DNA from 3 places in the Microbispora sp. NPDC049125 genome. Region 2 is predicted to be linked to each of the others. Evidence: riboswitches for the same ligand, from Rfam matches in the RefSeq annotation. Region 2 holds a riboswitch; each other region holds the start of a gene.
The links. Region 2 has a riboswitch for cyclic di-AMP ahead of AB0B72_RS16130 (coiled-coil domain-containing protein). Riboswitches for the same ligand answer to the same signal wherever they lie in the genome.

Region 1 (5,981 bases), on a different contig from region 2:
AGGCCAGTTGGTCGAGCACGTAGGCCCGCCAGGAGCGGGTCAGCTCCGCCTCCGTCATGCCGAGCGTGCCACGCAGGGCGGCGTCCAGGCCCGACGCCGCAGCCGCGCGGTAGAGGGCGACCAGCCGCCGCTCGCCGAACCGCCCGGCGACGTACCGGCAGGCCAGCCATGCGGCCTCGTACGCCTCGGCCCGCCGTACCGGGCCGGCGTCGAAGTCGGCGCGTACGGGAAGCTCCCGGGGCGCCGAGCCGGCGCGCACGTCCGCGGCCAGCTCGGCGGCCACGGTGGTGACCGGGAGCCCGCTGCCGAGGTAGCCGGCGTAGTCGGCGAAGCCCTCCACCAGCCAGACCGGCATACCAGGGCTGACGGCCGCGCCGGTGGCGAGATGGGTGAGCTCGTGGGTCACGACGATCCGGCGGCCCGCCGCCGACAGCCGGGCGAACCCGGACGGCTCGACGATCACACGGTCGGCACCGGCGAGCGCCGCCATGCCCTCCACCCTGGCCGGTGCGGCCAGCTCGGCCGCCTGCTCCGCCGTGCGCGGGACGAGGACGACCGCGTCGACGGGCCGTCCCCAGACGCGGGCGACCGTACGGCTCGCGTCGTCGGCGAGCGCGGCCAGCTCGGTGACGAGCCCTCTCGGATTCCCGATCACCACGGCGTGCTCGCCCCGGGCGACGAACGCCCCCGTCCACAAGGAGGGACGCTCGGCGGCGATCGCCCGGGCCCGGGGCAGCAGCATGTCCCGCGGGCCGGATCCCGGCACCCCCGCCAGCAGCGTCACCGCCGCGACGAGCAGGGCCAGGGTGCGGGAGGCCCCGGCACGCTGAGCGACGGCCTGGCGGGTCTGGCTCACGTTCCTCACCTGGGAGGTCGGGGGCACGAGGCTAACAGACCCCCTGACGCGGGAGCGCCGCGCCGGACGAGGTCCGGCGCGGCGCTCCTGTGGAGGTCACCTGATTCCGAGGTCCACGGCGGACGCACTGGGGACGCACGGGGGACGCACGGGGGACGACGGATCAGGCGCCGGGGCGTACCGCTCCCACGAAGGTGCGCTTGCGGTAGGAGTCGAGCGGGTCGATCCTGACCCGCGCTCCGGAGTGCGGAGAGTGGATCATCTTGCCGTGCCCGACGTACAGGCCCACGTGACCGCCGCCGCTCGTGAAGACGAGGTCGCCCGGCTGTAGAGCGTTCCAGGAGACTTTCTTCTTCACGCCGCTGCGCATGGACCACGTCGTGCGCGGAAGCTTGACGCCCGCCTTGCGCCAGGCGTACTGGACCAGGCCCGAGCAGTCGAACGCCCCCGGGCCGGTGGCTCCCCACCGGTAGGGGGCGCCGATGCGACTCTTGGCCGCGGTGACGGCTCGCCGAGCCTTGGCCCGCTGGAGTGCGGCCCTGCTCAGCTTCCTCACCTTCCTCTTCGAATCGGCCTTGGCCGCCTTGGTGGACGACTTCGAAGAGGCCGTACTGGAGGCCGCTCTCGCGGTGGTCTCCGTGGTCACCTTCGTGACCGTAACTGTCAGCGAATCGCCCGTATCGGCCGCCGCCGACTGGGTGCCGAAGGCTCCCACGGACGCCGACAGAGCGGCGGCGCCGAGGGTGATGCGGGCAAGGCGAGACAGACTAGCGGGGGTGGTAGACAGGATTGCTCCTCGGTTCTTCCGCTGGCGCCTACCGGGTTAGCTGACGGATTCGGGCGGGGAAGTCGCCCTACGGCGCGTGTCGCGCCGATTCACCCCTGACCTCCGCTTGAGAAGGTCGATTGGTTCCCCGGCTCCGTGCCTCCTGACTGCACGGACTCGGCAGGTCACCGCGCCCAGGGGCCCTCTGCAGGGGGTTTTCTCGTGGCGGCGTCGGTGACGTTTCGGTGGAGGTGCCAGGTGGGCCGGCCGGGTGGCCGTGCCCACCGCGACGAGCACTCGTGCTGTCGCGGCCCAGAAGCTACCGAGCCGGACCGGCTTTCCGCAAAGCCTCAACCGCGGATAAAGATCCAATAACGGCCAACAATCGGACAAATCCGCAGGTTACTCATGTAACGAAGAGGTAAATGTGACTCTGCTCACAACGCCCGCATCAGGGCATGGCTGACGCAACACAGGTAACAGAACTAACCCCGCCAGGTAACCCTCAGGGGCGTACGGCCCCGATCGCGTGATACTCGGAGAGACTGACGATCTTCACGACGTCTCCGGTCTGCGGGGCGTGGACGACCTTGCCGTTGCCGGCGTACATGCCCACATGGCCGTACCCCGCGTGGAAAAGCAGATCCCCCGGCTCCAGGGCGTCGAGCGACACTCTGCGGCTCGCGCCCCACGCCCACTGCTCGTAGCTCGTCCGCGGCAGGTTGACCCCCGCCGCCGCCCACGAGCCCTGCACGAGGCCGGAGCAGTCCCACGCCCCCGGGCCGGTCCCCCCGTAGCGGTACGGCTTGCCCACCTGCTTGTAGGCGAACTGCAGCGCCGCCAGCGCGTTGCCTGACGCGGGGCCGCTGTAGACGACGCCTGGGCTGTTCGGATTGCCGGCGTTGTACGCGCCCAGCTTGCGCAGCAGCCGCGTCTGCTCGTCGACGAGGTCGTCGACCTTGTCCTTCTCGCCGGCCAGCTCGGCCTTGACCTTGGTGGCCGCCTCGTAGAGCGCCTTCTTCTGGTTCCTGCGGTCCTTCAGGCCCTTGATGGCGTCCTCGTACTCCCGGAGGCGCCCGGCCCGCTCCTGCGAGATCTGGTCGAGCGCCGCGAGGCCGCTGAGCGTCACTCCGGGGTCTCCGCCGGAGATGACGCCGCCCAAACCGGCGTCCCCGCCGACCTGGTAGGTGTTGACCGCCATCGTGACCAGCCCGGATCGGAGGGCGTCCACCCGGACGGACTGCTTCTTGTAGTCGCCGTTCAGCGCGAGGTACTGCTTCTTGGCCTTCTTCCACTTCTCACTGGCCGCGTTATAGCGGTCCACGAGCTGGTCGGCCTGGGAGTTCAGCTTCTGCAGTTTCGCCTTGGCCTGAGCGAGCGTCGGCTTCGGATCCGCCTGTGCGCTCGCGACCGGCAACAGCAGAACCGCGGCGGCCACGGCCGTGGCCACCGGTACTCGCCCTCGCACTCGGGCCCCCTAGCGGAATCGACCTCAACCTGCGGCGCGACTCTATCTAGGCGATCTTGAAGCTACAACCTATTCGCAGGTATTCGCGGCACTCATCACCAATGGCGACGGGATGAGAGCGGAGCGTGCCCGCCCCTGAGCGGACGGCCGGGTCAGCTCCTGCCGAGGCGGCGCAGCAGCGTCAGCGACGGCACCGGACGCGCCCCCATCCGGCGCACCGAGTCGGCCACCTCGCGGTCGGAGGAGACGACGGCGATGGCACGGCCGACCGGCTCGGCCCGCACCAGCCTGCGGATCAGGTCGTCGGCGATCTCCCCGGGCGCGCTGAACATCACCCGCACGCCCCGCGGCGCCGAGACCTGGACCGGCCCGTTGAGCTCGGCGCCGTCGAACACGCAGGTCACCTCCACCCTGACCTGCACGGCGAGGCCGCCGAGCCCGGTCAGGAGCCGGGCGCGCTGGTCGGCCAGGGTGAGCGACGGGTAGCCGGTCTTGGTCACGTTGTAGCCGTCGATGATCAGGTGCAGGTTGGGGATCGCCAGGAGCTGATCGAGGAGCTGGGGGTCGTCGTTGGCCAGGGCGCGCGCGGGAACGCCGGTCACGCCGGGCTCCCCGGGGGTGACGGCGGACACGTAGTCGGCCGGCCTGCTGATCGTGGTGGGCAGCCCGAGCTCCTTGCGCAAGCCGGCCGCCGCGTCCTGCAGGGCGTCCATCAGCACGCGGACGCGGGCGTCCTCCATGCTGCGGCCCTCCCGGGCGGCCCGGCGGCTGGCCTCGATCTGGCGCTCGGCGTCGGCGAGCCGCTCCTTGAGCCTGCGCAGCTCGGACTCGGCGGCCCCGTTGGCGCTGGAGGCCCTGGACCTGGCCTCGGCGGTCTCGGCCTCCAGAGCGTCGGCGCGCGCCTCGGCCGCCTTCGTCCGCTCCCGGGCGTCGTGCAGTTTGCGCCGCAGGTCCGAGTTCTCCGCGCGGGCGGACCTGAGCTGCTCGCGGACCCGCTCGATCTCCTCCTTGGCCGCGGCCCGATGCGCCGCGAGCTGCTCGCGCAGCCGTATCTCCGCCTGCTCACGCTGCGTGCCGGCGGAGGCGGCCCGCTCCAGGTCGGCCCGCGCCTCCTCCACCAGGCCGGGCCATCCGGGCGGCCGGGTCAGGTAGGCGGCGGCCGCGACCAGGACCGGCTCGGCCGCCGGAGGGACGGTGCCCTCGGCGAGGCTCGCCACCAGCTCCGGCCAGGCCGCCTGCAGCGACTCGGCCACCAGCTCGCGGAACTCCTTGTCGTTCTCCAGCTGGGCGGCGATCGGCGCGCTGCCCAGCCGGGCCCGCTTGCGTGGGTCGAACTTGGCGATGCCGCGCAGCGGCGGCGGGACCGCGGTCGCCTGCATGGAGCCGAGCACCTGCGCGGCGACCTCCACGACATGTAACCGGACCTGCTCGGGCAACGGACGAGACAGGCCCTCTCCGGCTGAACTCATCTCGTCGCTCCTTGTATGTGTCTTCTTACAAGAGTACGACCGCCGCACCCGTGTACGAGTCGAGCGCGCCGATCTCCGGCGGGCGGCACGGTGGCCGGCACGGTGGCCGGCACGGCGGGCGGCACGGGTGGTCCTAGGCTCGGTCCGTGCTGACGCCCTCCTATCCCATAGCGACCCCGAGACTCATCCTCCGCCCCTTCCGCCCCGGCGACCTCGACGACCTGTACGCGTTCCACTCCCTGCCCGAGGTGACGACGTACCTCTACTGGGACGCCCGCACCAGGGAGGAGACCCGGGCGGCGCTGGACGTCAAGATCGCCCAGGCCTGCCTGCGGGAGGACGGCGACGCGCTGAGCGTCGCCGTCGAGCTGCCCGAGACCGGCGTCGTCATCGGGGACCTGACCCTCTTCTGGCGCAGCGAGGAGCACCGCCAGGGCGAGATCGGCTTCGTCTTCAACCCGGCGTACCAGGGCCGGGGGCTGGCCACGGAGGCGGCGCGCGAGCTGCTGCGGCTCGGCTTCCGCGAGCTGGGGCTGCACAGGATCTACGGCCGCTGCGACGCCCGCAACACCTCGTCGGCGCGTGTCATGGAGCGTCTCGGCATGCGCCGGGAGGCCCACCTCGTGGAGAACGAGTTCTTCGCGGGCGAGTGGAGCGACGAGCTGGTCTACGCCATGCTGCGGCGGGAGTGGGAGAACCCTGCCTGACCTCGGGCGTGGCGCGAATGTCGGTCGGGATCTCTATGGTCATGGGCGTGGATGCGGTACAAGGCACGCTGGACGAGCTCGGCACACCCCTGCGAGACGTGACGTTCGTCGTCTTCGACCTTGAGACGACGGGCGGTTCCGCCGCCGAGCACGCCATCACCGAGATCGGCGCGGTCAAGGTGCGCGGCGGCGAGGTGCTCGGCGAGTTCGCCACGCTGGTCGACCCCGGCGGCCCGATCCCGCCCTTCATCTCGGTGCTGACCGGCATCACGGACGCCATGGTGATCGCCGCCCCGAAGTTCACGGAGGTGCTGCCGAGCTTCCTGGAGTTCGCCAAGGGAGCGGCGCTGGTGGCGCACAACGCGCCGTTCGACATGTCGTTCATCCGGGCCGCCTGCGCCGCCTCCGGCTACCCGCCGCCGGCCAACCCGGTGGTCGACACCGCCGACCTCGCGCGGCGGGTGCTCACCCGTGACGAGACCCCCAACTGCAAGCTCGGCACCCTCGCCAGGGTCTTCCGCAGCTCCACCGAGCCCTGTCACCGCGCGCTTTCCGACGCCCGGGCGACGGTCGACGTCCTGCACGGGCTCATCGGCCGGGTCGGCTCGCTCGGCGTCCACACCCTTGAGGAGCTGCGCGGCTTCGTCCGCGCCCCCACCCCCGAGCAGCGCCGCAAACGCCACCTGTCCGAGGGCGTGCCCGGCGTCCCGGGCGT
Region 2 (5,981 bases):
GCGGCTCATGGTGAGGAGGGGAAATGATGGACATCCGTGACGCGTACCGCCGGGCGCTGGACGGCTTCGGCCACCGGCTCCACCTCGTACGGGACGGGCAGTGGAGCCTGCCGACCCCCTGCGTGGACTGGGACGTCCGGGGGCTGGTCAACCACCTGGTGGCGGAGAACCTGTGCGTGCCCGAGTTGCTCGCCGGCCGGACGATCGCGGAGCTGGGCGACGCCGTCGACGGCGACGTGCTCGGCGACGACCCGGTGAAGGCGTTCGAGGTGTCGGCGCAGGGCGCCGTCGAGGCGGTGTACGCCGAGGGCGCCCTGACCGCCGTCGCCCGCATGGCCTTCGGAGACGTGCCGGGCGAGGAGTACATCACCGAGTTGTTCGCCGACGCGCTGATCCACACATGGGACCTGGCCCGCGCGATCGGCGGGCCGGAGCGGCTCGACCCCGAGCTCGTCGCCTCGTGTGCCGAGTGGTTCGCGCAGGCGCAGGAGAGCTACCGTCAGGCCGGCGTGATAGGGGAGGAACTCGGTCTCCCCGAGGACGCCGGCCAGCAGGCCCTGCTGCTCGCCGCCTGGGGCAGGACGCCCTGAGTCGCCTGGGGCTGGACGCCCTGAGTCGCCTGGGGCTGGACGCCCTGAGTCAGGGAGCGGCGGCGCCCAGGAGGACCCGTTCCACGACCTGGGCCGCCGCGTAGTCGTCCGGCAGGCCGTCGAGGAAGCCGGTGTCCTGGCCGAGCGTGAGCAGCGGGGGCTCCAGATAGCATGCCCGCGCCCATCAGCATGTAGTCGGCGCCGGCCGGGACCACGCCGAGCTGCCCGGTCCGTGCGACGGCCCGCGCGAGCCGCCACCCGGAGACCGCCACGCCCATCCCGCCCTGGATCAGGACGGGATGGTCCCGCTCAGACACAACCGCTCCCGGCGGCCGCGCACACGACTGGATCGAGATGCTCATCCACGGCTTCCTCCCCCCTGGCGAAGGCACCGGTGGAGGCCCGCCGGCGCTTGGACCGGCCGGATCCGTGGAGGCGCACCCAGCCGATGAGCATCTCACCATTGGGATCCGTGGGGCTGTAGTGACGAAGGTCCCTGCCCGGGAGGCCATGAGTCCCTCGGCCGTGCGCGGTTTCGGGGACGGCGGGGGCTCCGCCGTTTCGGTCAGCGCCCGGTGGGCCGCTTACCGTGGTTGGCCTTCTTCTTCCTGCGAGCCTTCGACTTACGCGCGCGCTTTCCCATCACCCACCAGCTTCCGTGATGTACGGCTTTTGCCCACTGTCCTCCGAGGGGGTCATGCCGTACAAGGGAAAGTAGCGTTGCTTCACTGGGGGCGGCGACGTGCCGTGCGTCTCACTTCACCATGATTCAACACGTCTTCTGCCTATATGTGGCATCATTTGTTTGAATCTGTTGATAGGAGCGATGTAATGCTGGCCCAGCAACGGCAGCAGGCGATCCTGGAAAGGGTCCGCAGGACCGGCGGAGTGCGCGTCGCGGAGCTCGTACGCGATCTCGGTGTCTCCGACATGACCATACGACGCGACCTGGAGGTGCTGGCGGAGCGGGGCTTGGTGGAAAAGGTACACGGCGGGGCGACCGCGGCCGGCACCGGCTCCACCGAGGAGCCCGGGTTCGCGGCCAAGTCCGTACGGCAGCAGGCCGAGAAGGAGGCGATCGCCCGCCGGGCCGCCCAGCTCGTGCGGCCGGGCACGGCGGTGGCGCTGTCGGCCGGCACCACGACGTGGACCCTGGCCCACCACCTGCTGGACGTGCCCGAGCTGACCGTCATCACCAACTCTGTGCAGGTGGCCGACGTCCTCCACCGGGGCGGGCGGGCCGACCAGACGGTCGTGCTCGTCGGCGGCGTGCGGACCCCCTCGGACGCGCTCGTCGGCCCGGTCGCGGTCGCGGCGGTGAGGTCGCTGAACGTCGACACGCTGATGCTGGGTGTGCACGGGATGAGCGCCAGGGCCGGGTTCACCACACCCAACCTGCTGGAGGCCGAGACCAACCGCGAGCTGGTCGCCGCCGCGCAGCAGCTCGTCGTGCTGGCCGACCACACCAAGTGGGGGACGATCGGCATAAGTTCGATGGCCGCGCTGCATGAGGCGCATGTGGTGGTCAGCGACGTCGGCCTGTCCGACGAGGCCAGGACCGAGCTCGCCGAGCAGGCCGGTGAGCTGATCGTCGTCGACCCGAAGGACGCCGAGCTGGAGGCGGCACAGTGAAGCGCACCATCACCCACCTCGCCGACGGCCGGGAGCTGTTCTACTTCGATCGCCGGGACGACGCGGATCACAGCGCCATCGACACCCGCGATCTGCCCCCGCGGCCCTTCTCCTCCGAGTTGCGCTACGACCCCCTGATGGACGAGTGGGTGGCCGTCGCCCGGCATCGCCAGACCCGGACCCATCTGCCGTCCGCCGAGGAGTGCCCACTCTGCCCGGCGCACCCCGGCTCGGAGATCCCCTCCGCGTACGACGTGGCCGTGTTCGAGAACCGCTTCCCGTCCTTCAGCTTCAACACCGGCGAGTACGAGCAGGTGGGCGGGCTCAGCGAGGTGCGGCCGGGGATCGGGCGCTGCGAGGTGGTCTGCTTCACCTCCGACCACGACGCCTCGTTCAGCTCGCTCACCGACGACCAGGTCGAGCTCGTCATGGAGGCGTGGGCGGACCGCACCTCGGAGTTGTCCGCGCTGCCCGGCGTGGAGCAGGTCTTCTGTTTCGAGAACCGGGGCGCCGAGATCGGGATCACCCTGCCCCACCCCCACGGGCAGATCTACGCCTATCCCTACGTCACCCCGCGCACCCGGCAGATCCTCGGGGCGGCCTCCCGGTACGACGGCGGCAACCTGTTCGCCGACGTGCTGGCCGCCGAGCAGAAGGGCCCGCGGGTCGTGGCGTCCAACGACTACTGGACGGCGTTCGTGCCGGCCGCGGCGCGCTACCCGTTCGAGGTCCACGTCTACCCGCACCGCCAGGTTCCGGACATCCCCGCGCTCACCGCCGAGGAGCGCTCGGCGTTCGGGCCGCTCTACACCGACGTCCTGCGCCGGCTGGACGGCCTGTTCGGCGTCGTCATGCCGTACATCGCTGCGTGGCACCAGGCGCCGGTCACGTACGGACGCGACCTCGCGTACCTCCACCTGCAGCTTTTCACCATCAGGCGGGCTGCGGGCAAGCTGAAGTACCTCGCGGGCTCGGAGGCCGCGATGGGCGCCTTCGTCAACGACGTGCTCCCCGAGGAAGCGGCCCGGATGCTGCGCGAGGCGGATAACGGCGCGGTCTCCGAATGATTGCGACTTGGGGTGGCAAGCGCTGAATCTTTACCACTAGTATCCCTCGCACCGGCTGTCACAGCCGGCTCACCTAATCCCGGGCGCCTCGCCCGGGAACCGGGGACCCATCCAGAAACTGGGGTGCAGGCATCACCGTGCCCGGGCTTCTCCAGCCCGAACCCGTCAGCTAACCCGGTAGGCGTATGGAGAGGAGTGGGCGCTGCCCCGCGCGATCCCCCTGGCCGTCGGCATGCTCGCCTGCGCGTCGCTCGTGTTCGGCACGGCGGCCGAAGGCCACGCCGACCCCAAGCCGAGCGAGACCCGGCTCAAGAAGCAGTTGGCAGGCCTGCAGAAGAAGGTCGACCGGCTCATCACCGACTACAACGCCAAACGCGTCGCGCTGGCCAAGGCGAAGGACGCCGAGAAGGCCGCCCGCGACCGGCTGGCGCGGGCGCAGACCGACTACGACGCCGCGCAGCGGGCGATCCGCCAGTTCGCCGGAGCGCGTTACCAGACGAGCGACGCCACGCTCCTGCCGGACCTGAACAGCGCCATGGTCGTGTTCCAGCTCGAACAGGAGCAGGCGGCCATGATCACCCGCTTCGCCGAGGTACGCACCGAGCGGCAGCAGGCCGCCGACGCGGCCCGGGTGCTTGCCGCGCAGCTCACGTCGCAGGCCGCCGCCGTCAAGGGGCAGCGCGAGGACGCCGAGGACCTGATCGACGAGATCAAGGACAAGCTCGACCAACTCGTCCCCGTCGCCCCGGGCAAGCGGGCCGGCGGCTCCTGGGCCCCGGAGCTGCCCAGCGGCTCGGACAACATCACGCCGCGTACCGCGCTGATGCGCACGGAGGTCCGCGACCACTTCCCGCTCGGCTTCCCCGTCGGCTGCTACCGGGCGGAGGACAGCGGCGAGCACCCGCTCGGCCGGGCCTGCGACTTCATGATGAGCTCCGGCGGCTCCATGCCGAGCCCCGCGATGAAGGCGCTCGGCGACAGCGTCGCCGCGTGGGCCATCAAGAACGGCCCCAAGCTCGGCGTGATGTACGTGATCTGGCAGCAGCGGATCTACAACCTCGGCCATCCCGGCTGGCGGCCCATGGCCGACAGAGGCGGGATCACCGCCAACCACTACGACCATGTGCACATCTCGATGTACTGAGCCCGCAAGCCGCCTGCCGGCCCCTTGGCCCAGGCGCTCTCGACGGCCGCCTGTATCCGGTCTCGCCGGAGGGCATCAGGTGCGTGGACGTCCGCAGGGTGAAGCCGGGGTCGGCGTTCGGCAACCGCCTTGATCGACCACCGTCTTCGAAAAGCACCGTCTTCGAAAAGCACCGTCTTCGAAAAGCACCGAGGCGAGACGGTGTCGCAGCATGGGGAAGCCGTGCTCCCGCGTAGTCGGAATTCCCGCCTAGAGCAGGGCTTATACCCCATCTATACCGGCATTCCCTACGCTCCGCCTGAGCCGTTTCCGCGACGTCCTCGGCCTCGCGCCCTGAGCGCGCTCCCGACATGATCCGTTCTTGGGCAGGAGAGAGCATGATCACGAAAGCGTCGAAGTTACTCCACCTGGCTGCTGTCACAGCTGTCATCGCGGCAACGACTCTCGTCTCTGCCGCACCGGCGCAAGCGGACACCTGCCCCGCCGGCTCCTGGTGCCTCTGGACCGAGCGGGGGTTCACGGGATATCGATATCAGGCGGCGCCGAGCCCGACATTCGGAGACCGAAATCCTCTGCCGGAGCCGATCAACGAGGACACCTTTTCGGTGATCAACAATACCGCCAAAGCAATCCGCATCTATCGCGGAGCAGACTTCTCGGGCTCACACACGTGCATCCAGCCGGGCGGCAGCATCGGCGACCTCACTCTCTTCTCAGTAGGACAGTTCGGGTCGTCTGTTAAGTGGGGCGGCCCGAATACGTGCGGCTAGACAATGCGATGCAGCGAGCCCACTGAGGGCGACCCGATGGGCCCGCGATGATCCCTGGGCGCGCGATAACTTCGCCTTTCGACGGAACATTAGGTGTGCCGTCCAGTTGGAGGGAGACGAGCTGGTGGGGTTCTTCGGTACCTATCTGTATGACGGGAGCCGCTGGCTGGAGCACGAGGCCGATCAGCATCCGGATCTCGCCGAGCCCTGGCTCATGATGAGCGTTCATGACAGCGACATCACGACCGTGGTCTATCGGCCGGCGGAGCCCGGCTCGGGGGTTGCCTACTTGGGCGTTACCCCGCGCACCTATTTCGAAGACCCGGAAGCCTCGGCGCCGACCGACCCAGCGCTCGAAGCGACAGGACTGGCCAACCGGTGGGGACAGGTTCATGGCGTTTCCAGTGATGCCGAGCGCGAGGATAAGAAGCTTCAGCTGGCGCCATATCTCGCTGAGGATGTCGACCCGGCGGAGATCGACGTGGACGAGGACGAAGACGTGGACGACCTCGATGACGGGGAGGTCTTCGTGGAGGTGAAAACCGCCGCCTTCCTCGGGGCGCTGGATCTGCCCCTACCTGATGATCTCTCCCAGGAGATGCCTGCAAGCTAGGCGCCACCGCAGGACGGCCGGGGCGCATTGGGGCACACGGCTGGGAAGACACTGGAAAGCGACGGCGACGAACGGGAGCGTTGTCTCAGGTCGCTTGTGGTGCGGAGCGACTCGTCGCAGGCGAGCAAGCGGGAATTGAGCCCGGCCTGCACTTCGACCGCTTCA
Region 3 (5,981 bases), on a different contig from region 2:
AAGATTGACGACCAGAGAGTCGTCAATCTACGATTGACGCATGAGTCCACTCAACATCAGCCTCGCCGACCTGATCGCCCGTCTCGACGAGGAACTTCCCGATGCCGACCACCTGGCCCGCATCAGCGAGGCGCAACTGCGCAACAAGACCCTGTCCGACCTCGGTGACCAGCTCGTCAGCCACTATGTCGGCAAGGCCAAGCAGGCGGGCGCCTCGTGGAGCGAGATCGGCGACGCCATCGGGGTCTCCAAACAGGCCGCCCAGCAGCGCCACGCGCCCACCCCGTTCGAGCGGTTCACCGACCTGAACCGGCACAGCATCGTGCTGGCGCAGGAGGCCGCCCGGACGCACAAGCACGACTTCATCGGCACGGAGCACATCCTGCTCGGCCTGCTCGGCGAGCCGCGGGGCCTGGCGTACGAGGTGCTGATGGCGAAAACCGAGTCGGAGCAGCGCATCCGCGACGCGATCGGGGAAGTGCTGCCACCGGCGGGAGAGAAGGCGCCGCGGGGTCACATCGCGTTCCGGCCGGAGAGCATGGAGGCCATCGAGCACGCACTTCGCGCGTCGGCCGAGCTCGGCCACGACTGGGTCGGCACGGAACACTCGCTGCTGGGCCTGATGCGCACCGAGGAGAGCCCGGCCGCGCAGATCCTGCGCAACCTCGGCTTCACGCCGGACGAGTTGCACGAGACGGTCAAGACCGAGATCGCCAAACGGTCCGCCGCAGGCGACAAGTAGCGGCGAAACGATCAGATGCCGCGGCGGACCGCGGCTAGGCGTCGCCGAGCCGGGCGGCCTGGGCCTCCAGGTAGCGCTGCTCGGGCAGGCTGGCCGTACGGCGGGCGGCGGTGCGGTACAGAGACCGGGCGGCGGCGTGATCACCGGCCATCTCCAGCAGGTGCGCGCGGACCGCGTGCAGCCGGTGGTGCCCGGCCAGGCGGTCGTCGGCGTCGAGCGGCCGCAGCAGGTCGAGGCCGGCCTGCGGGCCCTGGACCATGGCGACGGCGACGGCGCGGTTCAGCGTGACCATGGGGTTGGGGGTCACCCGTTCCAGCAGTTCGTAGAGGGCGGCGACCTGGGGCCAGTCGACGTCCCGCGTGGTGGACGCCTCGGCGTGCACGGCGGCGATCGCGGCCTGGAGCTGGTACTGCCCCAGCGGCGCGCGGGCCAGCGTCTCGGTGATGAGCGCGATCCCCTCGGCGATCTGGTCGCGGTTCCACCGGCCGCGGTCCTGCTCGGCGAGGGGAACCAGCGCGCCGTCGGGGGTGGTGCGCGCCGACCGCCGGGCGTCGGTGAGCAGCATCAGCGCGAGCAGCCCGGCGACCTCCCCGTCCTCGGGCAGCAGCCGGTGGACGGCCCTGGCCAGCCGGATCGCCTCGCCGGTCAGCTCCGCCTGCTGCAGGTCCGGGCCCGAGGTGGTGGTGTAGCCCTCGTTGAAGATCAGGTACAGCACGTGCAGGACCACCCGGAGCCGTTCCTCGCGCTCCTGCTCGGGCGGCATGCCGAACGGGATCCCCGTCGTCTTGATGCGCTGCTTGGCCCTGCTGATGCGCTGGGCCATCGTCGCCTCCGGCACCATGAAGGCCCGGGCGATCTGCGCGGTGGTGAGGCCGCCGACGGCCCGAAGGGTGAGCGCCACCTGGGAGGGCGCCGACAGCGCCGGATGGCAGCACATGAACAGCAAAGTGAGCGTGTCGTCCCGGTCGGGCCGCCAATCGCCGGGCTCGGGGGCCTGGAGGGCGTCCGGCGGGGACATCGCCGCCATGGTCGCCTCCCGCTGCCTGCGGGACTCGTCGCTGCGCCACTGGTCGATGAGGCGGCGGGAGGCGACCGTGGTGAGCCAGCCCTGCGGATTGTCGGGGACGCCGTCGGCCGGCCACTGCACGGCGGCGGCGAGCAGCGCCTCCTGTACGGCGTCCTCGCAGGCGTCGAAGTGGCCGTAGCGCCGGATGAGCGAGCCCAGCGCCAGCGGCGCGAGCCTGCGCAGCTCGTCCTCGATCCGGCGGTCGGCCGTCATCTCCCGCCCCCCGGCGGGGCCGGCAGTGACCACGGGCGTCCCTCCTCCTCGCCGGCGCGGCCCGGCGTCGATCAGGTTCGAGGGGTCCCAGTCAACCACGACCCGCGCCGAGGACCGCGCCTCCGGTGATCAGGGAGCGGTGTAGTAGGGGTAGCCGTATCCGGTGATGCTGGACGTGGGCCGGTTCCGGATCTGCACCGCGCCGCCGCCGGCGTTGCCCTCGATGGTGCGGATCGTGCCGTTACCGTTGTCCTTGACGACGAATCCGACGTGGTCGATGTCGTCGAAGTTCTTGCTGCCGCTCCAGCTGAAGAACACCACCGCACCCGGCTTGGGGACGGTTCCCCAGCGGTTGTGGGCGGCGAACCAGCGGGCGTGCTCCACCGTGTAGGCGTCGGAGCCCATGACCGGCTGGATGCCGAGCTTCTGGCCGACCCAGGAGACGAACATGTCGCACCACGGCGCGTTGGCGTAGCCGGAAAGGGTGCCGCCGTCCCGGGACAGGGTCTCCCTGGCGCGCGGGGTGGACATGTACCACTGCTGGAACTTGGTGCCCCCGCCGTTGGCGTTCTCGCTGATGCCCACCTGGCTTGCGGCCAGTTTCAGGACGTCGCCGGGGCCGACCTTGGGCAGCCCGGCCGCGGCCTTGGCGAGGGGGTCGAGCTGGGGGGCGCCGTCCGCGACGGTCCGTGCCGAGGGCCCGCTGTCCGCGTGGGCCGCGAGCGGGGCGGCGAACGGGGCCACGGAGAGGGCCGAGGTGAGGGCTCCCGTCGCGAGGGCAGCGCTAAGACAGGTCCTGAGGGCATGCATGCGGGGCGTACTCCCTTGCTTCCATGCCGCCTACCGGGTTAGCTGACGGGTTCGGGCTGGAAGTCGCCCTACGGCACTGGGTGCCGATTCACCCCGGAGAGAGGTGGGTCCCCGGCTCCGCGCGGACGCGGACTCGGCGGCGACACGACCATCCGAGGCCGGGCGGTCGTGTCGATCCTGAGAGGGGCACATTTGACCGGGCAAACGGACAACTATGCCCCGAGTTACATGAAAGGTAACTTCTACGCCGAAACCGGTCAAGTAAGGATAAGTCGGATTTTACGTCGCAGCTTTCCGTCAAGGCCTGGACGTCGTCGCAGGTAGATCGCCTGGGTGAGGGTCAGGTAGATCTACGATTGCCTTCGCTTCGGGGCCTGTACGCCAGCGCTCCTCGCATGGGAGCCCGTGCGCCACCGCCTTTCGCCTCGGAGCCCGCACGCCACGCCCCCGGCGCTCGCCATCAGGTCGTCGCCCCGAGTGGCCCGGTGTGGTCACGCGCTCCGCCGGCGCCCCCAAGCGGCCAGGATCTCCCGCTCCTTGGCGGGGTCGAGACCCAGCTCCGCCATGCCGGGAGGCGGCACCCGGCCGCCCGCGACCAGCCAGGCCCAGGTGTCGGCCACGGTCTCCTCCAGGGGCCGGCAGCGCAGTCCGGTGGCCTCGGCCCGCCTGATGTCCGTCCAGACGAGCCCCGCCAGTTCGGGTTCCGGCGGGAGCCAGCCCGGCAGTTCGGCCCAGCGGTCCATCCCCGCAGCCTCGATCGCCTCGGGGGCGACCCAGACGGGCTCCGCCCGGCCGCCGGTGACGTCGACGACGGCCCGCAGCAGCGATCCCATGGTGGCGTGCCCGGCCGGGTTGACCAGGTTGACCGGTCCGGACACGCCGCCCTCGGCCGCGTCCAGCATCCAGTCCGTCAGATCCCGGACGTCGATGAAGCGCAGGGGCAGGTCGATCGGGCCGGGCGCGAGCATCGGGCCGCCCCGCTCGGCCCGCAGCAGCCAGTGGGGCAGGCGCCCGAGGTCCTCGTGCGGACCGAGGATGAGCCCCGCCCGCGCCAGCACCGCCCGGTCGCCGAACGCCTCCAGCGCGGCGAGCTCGCCACCCCGTTTGTCCTCGGGGTATCCGGTCGCCTCCGCGTCAGCTGAGGCATCGACGGTTGGGTGGGTCTCGTCGAGGCCCCGCGGCAGCGGCGACGCGTACACGGCCCGGCTGGAGACGTACACGTACCGGCCGGCCCGGCCGGCGAGCAGGCGGGCGCTGTCGCGGACGGCGTGGGGCGCGCCGGCCCAGGTGTCGATCACCGCGTCCCACCGGCCGGCGCCAAGCTTGGCCAGGTCCGCCGGGCGCAGCCGGTCCCCGATGATCGCCTCGGCTCCGGGATGGGCCCATCCGCCGAGGCCGCGGTTGAAGGTGGTGACCCGCCATCCCCGCTCCGCGGCGGCCGTGACCACCCACCGCCCGACGAACGACGTCCCCCCAAGCACCAGCAGTCGCATGGCGGCATTCTGCCCCGGCGTGGGGAAGGAGTCAGCGCCAGCCCTGCGGATCCACCCCGCCCGGCACCCCCACCGCCGGGTCGTACGGCTCCCGCGTGAAGACGAACGTGTTGATGTCGAGGTGGACGCCCCCGGCGGCGCGGACCACCCGCAGGGTCTCCCCGGCGTAGTAGCCGTCCCGGCCGAGCCAGGTGCCGTCGGCCATGGCGGCGAAGCGCGAGGCCCGGCCCTGGCTGTTCATGGGGGTGAGCGACAGGCCGCGGCGCGGCAGGAGCCGCAGCACGTAGGGCGCGGGCCCCCAGTACCACGGGCCGGTCAGGGCCAGCAGGTCCTCGTCCACGGGGGAGGGGGCCCACTCGGCCGGCAGCGGCGGCTCGTGCTCGGCGAGGATGTCCAGCAGGTCGGTGTCGAGGCCGCCCCGCACGCCGGAGGTGGTGTTGGCCATCCACAGCACTCCTGTCCCGTCGGCGGGGTCGGCCCACACGGTGGCGAGGAAACCCGGCATCGACCCGCTGTGCCCGGCCAGGCGCCGCGCGCCGCCGGGGCCGGTGTGCCGGGACAGCTGGATGCCGAGGCCGAAGCCGCGCGTCCATGCGTGCCCGTCCTCTACGACGGCCGGCTCACGCATCTCGGCGAGCGTGTCGGGCCGCAGCACCTCGCCGGTGTCGCCGCCGATGAAGGAGGTCCAGCGCACGAGGTCGGCCGTGGTCGACCAGAGCTGCCCGGCCGCCGCCATGGCGCCGTGGTCGTGCTCCGGCTCGGGGAGCAGCACGTCGGCCCACGGGTGGACGGCGTACCCGGTCGCGTGGGGCGGGCGGGGGCGGGGCGTGGTGTCGCGCATGCCGAGCGGTTCGAGGATCTCCGCGCGCACGGCGTCCTCCCAGGGCTCCGACCGTTTGCGCGCCACCAGTTCGCCGAGCAGCGCGAAGCCGACGTTGGAGTAGTGGAGGCGGCGGCCGGGGCGGTGCCTGGCCGACTCCGGCCCGAGGGCGGCGATCAGCTCGGCGGCCGGAACTCCCGGGGTCCGCTCCCACCACTCGCCCGGCGACTCGGCCGTCAGCCCGCTGGAGTGGGACAGCAGCTGAGCGACGGTGACGTCGCCCACCGGAGTGCCCGGGACGTGCTTGCCCACGGGATCGAGCAGGTCGAGCCGTCCCTCGTCGCGCAGCCGCATCACCATGACGGCGACGAACGTCTTGGTGATCGAGCCGATGCGGTACTGGGTGGCCTGCGTGGGCGGCTGCCCGTCCACCTGCCCCCTGGCTCCGAACCACACCGTCTCGCCGCCCCTGACCAGCGCCGCCACCATCGACGGCACCCGTGACTGCGCCTGCTCGGCCGCCAGGCGGCGCAGCAGCGCGCGGGCCGTCCCCTCCAGGACCATCCTCCGCAGCCCCTTCCGCTCGATGTCGCTCCAGGCTAGCGTTCCCGCCGTCCATGTGCCGATCTTGCGATGACGCGCCGCGGCTCCGGGCTCCCGGCCCGGCTCGATGTCCGCGTCTCGACGATGCCGGAGCGGAGATCTCCCTGGACAACCGGCGTGCCGCGATCAAGGATCATCGGGACGCCGGATCTACGGGAGCGCGCATCGTGACCGACTCTGCACCCCCCTGCCGCCTTTACGTACTTGTCGCCAGGGCAGCGCCCGTCGCGCTGA

Region 1: linked by a shared signal. The riboswitch ahead of AB0B72_RS05075 (C40 family peptidase) and the one ahead of AB0B72_RS16130 (coiled-coil domain-containing protein) in region 2 are both predicted to bind cyclic di-AMP.
Region 3: linked by a shared signal. The riboswitch ahead of AB0B72_RS38100 (CHAP domain-containing protein) and the one ahead of AB0B72_RS16130 (coiled-coil domain-containing protein) in region 2 are both predicted to bind cyclic di-AMP.

Annotation. Positions count from the first base shown of each region.
Region 1 is NZ_JBEZDW010000003.1:179,780-185,760, reverse strand. Features, by position in the region: gene AB0B72_RS05080 (hypothetical protein) at 1-856, opposite strand, end outside; gene AB0B72_RS05075 (C40 family peptidase) at 1,020-1,502, opposite strand; cyclic di-AMP (ydaO/yuaA leader) riboswitch at 1,654-1,815, opposite strand; gene AB0B72_RS05070 (NlpC/P60 family protein) at 2,128-3,072, opposite strand; gene AB0B72_RS05065 (NYN domain-containing protein) at 3,243-4,559, opposite strand; gene AB0B72_RS05060 (GNAT family N-acetyltransferase) at 4,706-5,266, shown strand; gene AB0B72_RS05055 (DEDD exonuclease domain-containing protein) at 5,314-5,981, shown strand, end outside.
Region 2 is NZ_JBEZDW010000012.1:26,769-32,749, forward strand. Features, by position in the region: gene AB0B72_RS16115 (TIGR03086 family metal-binding protein) at 24-590, shown strand; gene AB0B72_RS16120 (DeoR/GlpR family DNA-binding transcription regulator) at 1,422-2,222, shown strand; gene galT (galactose-1-phosphate uridylyltransferase) at 2,219-3,289, shown strand; cyclic di-AMP (ydaO/yuaA leader) riboswitch at 3,350-3,487, shown strand; gene AB0B72_RS16130 (coiled-coil domain-containing protein) at 3,522-4,433, shown strand; gene AB0B72_RS16135 (peptidase inhibitor family I36 protein) at 4,811-5,203, shown strand; gene AB0B72_RS16140 (hypothetical protein) at 5,328-5,816, shown strand; gene AB0B72_RS16145 (hypothetical protein) at 5,979-5,981, opposite strand, start outside.
Region 3 is NZ_JBEZDW010000059.1:14,669-20,649, forward strand. Features, by position in the region: gene AB0B72_RS38090 (Clp protease N-terminal domain-containing protein) at 41-742, shown strand; gene AB0B72_RS38095 (RNA polymerase sigma factor) at 777-2,021, opposite strand; gene AB0B72_RS38100 (CHAP domain-containing protein) at 2,151-2,831, opposite strand; cyclic di-AMP (ydaO/yuaA leader) riboswitch at 2,845-2,980, opposite strand; gene AB0B72_RS38105 (NAD-dependent epimerase/dehydratase family protein) at 3,323-4,324, opposite strand; gene AB0B72_RS38110 (serine hydrolase domain-containing protein) at 4,356-5,708, opposite strand.